Regions from separate parts of the Alistipes sp. UBA1686 genome, predicted to be linked through region 2. Evidence: riboswitches for the same ligand, from Rfam matches in the RefSeq annotation. Region 2 holds a riboswitch; the other holds the start of a gene.
The links. A riboswitch is a leader RNA that binds a small molecule or an ion and turns the genes downstream of it on or off. The one in region 2 is predicted to bind cobalamin.
Positions count from the first base shown of each region.

Region 1: linked by a shared signal. The riboswitch ahead of nrdD (anaerobic ribonucleoside-triphosphate reductase) and the one ahead of B3C38_RS03375 (YncE family protein) in region 2 are both predicted to bind cobalamin.

Region 1 covers NZ_DCKA01000018.1:177,281-181,252, forward strand. The annotation lists gene nrdD (anaerobic ribonucleoside-triphosphate reductase) at 1-1,788, opposite strand, end outside; cobalamin riboswitch at 1,929-2,125, opposite strand; gene B3C38_RS08750 (Tex family protein) at 2,292-3,972, opposite strand, start outside.
Region 2 covers NZ_DCKA01000010.1:44,981-48,952, reverse strand. The annotation lists gene B3C38_RS03380 (TonB-dependent receptor plug domain-containing protein) at 1-1,674, opposite strand, end outside; gene B3C38_RS03375 (YncE family protein) at 1,695-2,765, opposite strand; cobalamin riboswitch at 2,935-3,154, opposite strand; tRNA gene B3C38_RS03370 (tRNA-Thr) at 3,216-3,288, opposite strand; gene B3C38_RS03365 (carbon starvation CstA family protein) at 3,420-3,972, shown strand, end outside.

The DNA.
Region 1 (3,972 bases), on a different contig from region 2:
GATGTAACGGCGGCCGTGGAGTCGGAACTTGTCGATCACGTTCAGCGATTCGTCCTCGACGACATAGAAATAGGAGTTGTAACAGTCGCGCGGTACGACGTAGCCGTCCTCGCGATCCCATTTGGCGTGTTTCACGCCCACGTTCTCGGCCGGGATCATCTCGCAGTTGAACATGAGCTCCTTCGAACGGTACTTCTTGTTGTAGCGCTCGATCAGCCCCAGTACACCCTGTACGAAATCGACGTAGTCGTCGTTGTCGTTGATCGGGATGCCCAGGAACTCGGCCGCCTCGACCAGCCCGTTAACACCGATCGTGAGGTACTGGCGCGCGAGGTTGATATAGCCTGCGTCGAACAGGGGCAGCATCCCCTTGGCCTGCAAATCCTTGAGGTTCTCGTTGTAGGCCGTCTGCACTTTGTGCACCAGGTCGACGATCTCTTCGAGGTAGGTCTGGTAGTGCATGCCGTTCTTCACGGCATACTGGATGCAGCGGTTGAGGTTGATCGTCAGCACGCTCTTCGAACCGGTCGATACGCCGCCGGCGCCGAGCGTGTAGCTGAACCCGTTGTCCTGTATCTCGTTGCGCAGGCGGCAGCACGACGACAGCGAGTCGGCGTTGTCGCTGATATAGGTGAAGAACGAGTGCCCCTCGGAGTACATCTGCGCCGTGATGTCGCCCCACTCCTTGTCCATCACGTCACCGTCCCTGGTCAGCAGGGCCATCGTCTCGACCGGGAAGGTCAGCACGGTCTTCGTGCGCTCGCGGTTGAACCACGTCATGAAACGCTTTTGCAGCCACGACAGCGATTCCCAGTGCGGCTTCGTCCCGTCGGGGAATACGAATTCGCCGAACAAGCTTTCGAAATAGTAGCGGTCGTAATAGGCCACGTTCCAGAACACGGCCTGGAAGTTACGCGCCCCCGTGGGCTGGTTGATCGAGTAGACGATCTGTTCGAAACAGTCCGTAATCATCTTGTCGATCGTCCTGTGCTTTTTCGAGAGGTCGACCACCTCGTCCGCCCGCTTGTAGTAATCTTCTCCGTACTCCTGTTCGATGAAATAGTTCATATACATCAGGAATTCCGGCGTGGCGCAGGCGCCCGAGAGCATCGACGACACGATGAAGACCATGTTGACGAAGCCGCCGCAGAACGACTTGAGGTTGGTCGGGCGCGTCGAGTTGCCGCCCACCGAGAGCGTGCCGTTCAGCAGCCACGGGTACATCGTGATCGAAGCGCAGTAGTTGGCCATCGACGTTTCGTCGTTCTTGTAGATGAAGTGGTCTTTCAGCAGGCGGAGGTATTTGTCCGAGAGTTCCTTGCCGTACATCTCCTTGATGCGGTCGGTCAGCAGCCGGCGGTTGAGCCGGATGAAGTTCTGTTTGGGCAGTTCGCCGATCAGCGTGGCGATGTTCTTGTTCTCGACGTTGGCGTTGGCATCGTATTTCGAACCCGTCGCGGGGTTCGAGGCATCGCAGTAGTTGATCAGGAATTCGAGTTTTTCGCGGTCTTCGCGATCCTCTGTGTGCTTCTGGCGGTAGAGCATGTAGCTCTTGGCCACGGCGAAATAGCGTTCGGCCATGAGCGCCACTTCGACCTGGTTCTGTATCTCCTCGACATTCATGCCGTCGGAGATATGTACGCGGCTGAGTACCGACGTGAGGTCGTCGTCGGTGGCGTATCCGCCTACCGAAAGGAATGCCTTGCTGATCGCGCGTTTGATCTTCTCGAGCGAAAAGGGGGCGCGCTTGCCGTCGCGCTTGACGATGTAAATTTCCGAAATGCCCATAATGTATCTGTATTTGTTTGTAAGTCTTGCCGTACGGAGGCGGCATCCCCGCCTGCGCAGTACGCAGGACAGCCATGTCCTTACCCCTGAATTGTCCGGTGTAAAATCTGTTCCGGGCACCGCCCTAAATCCCGAAGGCGGATGTCGCAGCTCGCAAGGCAGGTCTTCTGGCTCGCCCCATCCGCACGCCTTCCCGTCCCGGGGGACAGTGGCTCAAGAGAGTGCGGAACGCAATCAAGGCTTACAGCTACGGGAATAGCCCCTGATTCTCACAGGAGTTCCCTTTTGATCCCGTGCCGGCAGCCGCCGGCGGGGAACCTTGCTCCGGAACAAATGTAGACATACTTTCCCGGATCGCAAATATGCGTGCGGGCAATTAATGAACAAATTGTAAACAAAAAATGCAGGGCCATTCCGGCCCTGCATTTCCTTTTCCGGGACGCCCGTCCGCAACCCGGTGAGCATCAAACCTCCTGCCTGTCCGCGCCCGTTCGCTCCCCGCTTTATTTGCGCATCGAGAGCGAAATCCGCCCGCGGGCGGTGTCGATCCCGGTGACCCGCACCTCGACCTGCTGTCCCAGGTGCACGACCTCCGCCGGCGAGGCGACGTAGCGGTCGGCCATCTGCGAAATGTGCACCAGCCCGTCCTGCTTGATCCCGATGTCGACGAAAGCTCCGAAGGCCGTGATGTTGGTGACGATGCCCGGCAGCGTCATCCCTTCGCGCAGGTCGCCGATCGTGTGCACGCCGGGGTCGAACGAGAAGGCCTGCAACTGTTCGCGCGGGTCGAGGCCGCGCTTGTCCAGCGCTTCGACGATGTCCGTCACGGTCGGAAGCCCCACCTGTCCGTCCACGTATCTTTCGGGTTTTATCGCCTTGCGCAGCTCCTTGTCGGCCAGCAGCCTGTCGACCGTCGTGCCCGCGTCGGCGGCCATCCGCTCGACGATATGATACGATTCGGGGTGCACGGCGCTGTTGTCCAGTGGGTTATTCCCGCCTACTACCCGCAGGAATCCCGCCGCCTGTTCGTAGGCCTTGGCGCCCAGCCTCGGCACCCTGAGCAATTCTTTACGGCTCTTGAAATCGCCGTTCGCGGCGCGGTACGCCACGATGTTCTCCGCCAGCGCCGGCCCCAGCCCGGAAATATAGGTGAGGATGTGCTTCGAGGCGGTGTTGATGTTCACCCCGACCCTGTTCACGCAGCTTTCGACCACCGTGTTGAGCCTGGCCTTGAGTTTCCCCTGGTCGACGCTGTGCTGGTATTGCCCGACGCCGATCGACTTGGGGTCGATTTTCACCAGCTCCGAGAGCGGGTCGATCAGCCTTCGGCCGATGCTCACCGAGCCGCGCACCGTCACGTCGTAATCGGGAAACTCCTCGCGCGCCGCGGCCGACGCCGAGTAGACCGATGCGCCGTCCTCGCTGACCATGAATATCTCCACGGCTCCGTCCAGTCCCAGGCCGCGCACCAGCTGCTCGGTTTCGCGCCCCGCCGTACCGTCGCCGATTGCGAAGGCCTCGGCCCTGTATTTCCCCGCCAGCGCCCGCAGCGTTTCCGCCGCTTCGGCATAGCGGCCCTGCGGCGGGTGCGGGTAGATGGTCGTATTGTGCACGAGGTTGCCCTGCGAGTCCAGGACGACGACTTTGCAGCCCGTGCGGAATCCGGGGTCGATGGCAATCACGCGCTTCTGCCCCAGCGGCGCCGAAAGGAGCAGCTGCCGCAGGTTTTCGGCGAATACCCCGATCGCCTCGTCGTCGGCCTTCTCCTTGGCGGCCGCGAGCAGCTCGGTCTCTATCGACGGTCGGATGAGCCGCTTGAGCGAGTCGGCCACGGCGGCCTCCATATATGTGCGCGTAGCCGATCCGGGACGTATGAACCGGCGGCAGAGCGCTTCGGTGATGCGCTCCGTGTCGGCGTCGACCGAGATGCGCAGGATCCCCTCGTCTTCGCCGCGACGCATGGCCAGGAACCGGTGCGACGAGATGCTGCGCAGCGGCGACGCGGCGTCGAAGTAGTCCGAATACTTCGCCCCCTCCGCCTCCTTGCCCTTCACGAGCTTCGAGTGCACCGCCCCTTCGCGTCCCATCGTGCGCCGCACGGTGTTGCGGGCCTGTTCGTCCTCGGATATCCTCTCGGCGACGATGTCGCAGGCTCCTGCAATAGCCTCTTCGGGGGTCGCTACC
Region 2 (3,972 bases):
CTGCCACTCCTTGGAGAGCATACGGTCGTACCCGGCTTTCAGTTCCACGCCGTAAGCGTGTACGTCCTTCATGTTGAGCGGCGTCCAGTAGTTGGTGTTGCCGCCCAGCGGCAGCCAGAGAATCCAGTCATCAATGTAGGAATCGAACCATGTCGCCTCGCCGTGCAGCGAATATACTCCTTCCTTCCCTATGGCAAACGATATCCCGCCGTCGTACGAGAACCCCGATTCCGGCACGAGGTCGGTGTTCCCGCCCGGCTGGAAGTAGAGGTCGTTGAGCGTGGGATAACGGTAGTTGCGCGATACGGAGGCTTTTGCCCGGATCGTCCCGCGTTTCGAGATCAGGTAGTCCGCATAGAACGCCGGGATGAGCGGCGTCCACTGCGCGCCGTACATCTCTTCGCGCAGCGTGACGGACAGCCCCAGCCGTTCGGTGGGCATCCATTTGGCCGTGATGCTGGCCGAAAGCTCCGTGCGCGCGTGGTTGTATCCGATGGTCTTTCGGTTCATGTCCTGCGAGATGATCCTGCGGTCGTTGTTCGTGACGAAATGCTGGTGCAGGTCGGCCTGTGCCGTGAAGAGCCATTTGCGGCCTATGTAGTACTCCCCTTCGCCCGAGACGAAGAGCGTGTGGTACCAGTTCCGGGAGGTGGTCATGTACTCCAGTTTCCCGTTGCCCACGTCGTTGGCGTAGTCGTAGGCGAACCAACTGTAAATGTATCCGGCCTTGGCCGCGACTTTCCAGTTCCGGCGCAGGTGATCCCACGACAGCACGCTGCGCAGCGTACGTTCGCGCTGTTCGTTGATGAATTTCTTCGGATCGCCGTAATCGGTCGTCATGCGCCCCAGCCCGCGCTTCGAGGCGATCAGCCAGGCGTTCAGGCCGAACCGGTCTCCGTTGCCCGTGTTGTAATAGGCCTCCTGCAACAGGTGGAAGTCGCGGAAAGCTCCGTCGTCGTGCTTTTCGCGGGGATAGTACGAACCGATGATGTTGTGCTCGTCGTCGTAGATGTTTTCCTTCTTGTCGTGGTTCCGGTAGGAATATTCGTTGGGGGACGACGAATATACCACGCGCGTGGAGGTTTGCCAGCGGTCGTTGCCGTAGGTGAGACGCAGGAATTCGTCCGTCGTCCAGAATGACCCGATGCCCTGGGTGTATTGCAGCCCGAAGCCCTGCGTACCGGCGGGTTTGGTCGCCAGCATGACCGCACCGCCCAGGCCGCCGCCCGTGACGTTGACCGACGAGGTGCCGTGCAGCAGTTGTGCGTCGTCGACGAAGTAGGAGGGAATCATCGAGAAATCGGTCATGCCCAGCATCGGCGAGTTGATGCGCATGCCGTTCCACACCACCTGCGTGTGCGAAGGGCCCGTGCCGCGGAATGCGACCGTCGAAAGCGTCGCCCGTCCGTATTGCTTGATGAAGATTGACGAGTTGAATGTCAGCACGTCGGCCATCGACAAGGCAATGTTCTCGTGCAGGACGAGCGTGTCGAGCTGCGTTTTCTGAACGCCTATTTCTTTCATGGGTTTCACGCCCGTCACCCCGACTGCGCGGATGGGCAACACCAGCGACGGATTCTCGTTCCACCACCCTCCGTCCGACGGCGCCTTGTCCTGGGCGGCGGCGCTCCACCAGAGGGCGATGCTGAACAGCGGGATTAGGAGTCTCTTCATTGCTTTGCGTGTTTGTCGGGTTATCGTTTCCAGCAGAAGGCGCCCGGGGTGACGCCCGCGTAAAATTCGTCTACCGCGTCGCCGTCGGCCGTATAGCGGTAGACGATCCCCTGCTGCTGGTAGTCGATGGCATCGGCCACGTAGACGTCGCCGTTGTCCGGGTCGACCGTCAACCCGTAATATTTCGTCTCCCGGTATTCGAGGAACGGGCGCGCCGGGAGCTGCTCGGCAGCTACGGGCATGCGCCAGACATCCTTGTTGATCCAGTACAGCGTGTCGCGCGTGCCGTTGAGCTGCACTTCCGAGGGGGCATCCCCCTCTCTGAAACGGAACTGCTTTTCCAGGCGGAACGTGGCGGCGTCGATGCGGTACAGTGCCGGAACATCATATCCGTAGGGGCTGCCTTCGTAACCGCCGTCGGTGATCGTCCACAACTTGTCGTTGGCATCCAGTACCAGCGATGTGGGTTGTACGCCGACGACCAGTTCGTCCACCACCCTGTCGGTTCGGGTGTCGATCTTCAGCAGCCGGTTCTGGTACGACCAGCAGTTCACGTAGACGTATTGCCCGTACTGTACCATCTGCTCGGTCGATCCCGATCCGGGTGTCATGCCGGGACACTCGATGTAGCCCGTGATCTCGTACCGCCTGGGGTTGACGATGAAAATGCGGTTGTCCCAGAGCTGGGTCACATAGGCCTTTTCGTCGGAGACGAAGTGGATGTACCGCGGCGAGGTGAGGTTCGTGATGCGGCCCACCTCCTTGAATGTACGGAGGTCGATTGCGAAGACGACATGCGAATTGTTCACGACGATCCATCCCAAATCGTTGTGGATGGTCATCGACTGTGCCACGTCGCCCAGCTTCATGGCGTTGGCACGGTAGAAAACCTCGTTCTCGACCTTTTTCGTTGCCGGGTCGTAATAGGAGAGCGTGGCGTTGCCGTACTGGAAATTTCCCTCGTTGGTGATGAACAACCCCGGCCCCGTCGCGGCGAACTCTTCCATGTCTGCGTAGTCCCACTTCATGCAGCCGCCCAGTGCCGGCAGGCACAGGATCACGGGCAGGATATGTCGTAAAATCCGTTTCATGCGTCGAAAATTAAAGAAACGGCCCGCCCCACCTCTTCCCTGGTACGGGGCTGCAGCCGGCTGCATCGGATGTCCGGTGCGGCCTTCGTATTTGTCAAACTGATTTTACATCCGGGAATATGCCTTGCCGGCAGGCTCTTCATGCCGATCACGATCCATTCCCCTGGATTGTAAAATCATTGCAACGGCAGGTCTTCTGACTCGTTCCCGTCGAGACGCCTTCCCGGCCGGACTGGGGCCAGTGGCAAAAGATTGTCAGGACTTGTTGTGCCATTTCGGGTGGCAGGAACTCACAGCAGAGGGAACTGTTGCCGATTTTCACGGCATTCCCTTTTAATCGGTCTGGGGGTTGCGGAACCCCTTTGCGAACCATTGCGCAACAAAAGTATAAAAAATTCGGGTTCGCAAGGTCTTATAACGAAAAAAGGTCGCCGTATGGCGACCTTTCCGAGCCGAAACCGGGACTTGAACCCGGGACCTCTTCATTACGAGTGAAACGCTCTACCAACTGAGCTATTTCGGCTTACCGAGAACATTAAGTTCTCTTTGGGACTGCAAATATCTGAAAAAAATATTTTTCTCGCAACAATTTTCCGAAAATTCTCGCATTTCTTGCTATATTCGCGTCAAAACTAACCGAAAACAGACCGGGCTATGATTACTTTCCTGGGGTGCCTGGCGCTCCTCGTGGCAGCATATTTCACCTACGGACGCTATCTCGAACGCCTGTGCGGCGTGGATGTTGCGCGGCCTGTGCCTTCGGCCACGTCGTTCGACGGGGTGGATTATATCCCGATGCCGATGTGGAGGACTTTCCTCATACAACTGCTCAATATCGCGGGGTTGGGGCCGATCTTCGGTGCCGTACTGGGCGCGGCATACGGCCCCGTGGCATTCTTGTGGATCACCTTCGGCGGTATCTTCATGGGGGCGGCGCACGACTTCATCGCCGGGATCGTCTCGCTGCGCAGCAACGGTGCGAGTTTGCCCGAGACTGTCGGCACCTACCTCGGGCCGGGGGTAAAGCAGCTTATGCGGGTCTTTTCCGTGGGACTGATGGTGCTCGTCGGTGCCGTCTTCCTGTCGCAGCCCGCTCAGCTGATCGCCAACCGTATCGACGCCCCGGCACTGTCGGGGATTGCCTTCGGCGGGTTCTCCTGGTTGCTACTCATCATTCTGGGTGTTATCCTGATCTATTATATCGTGG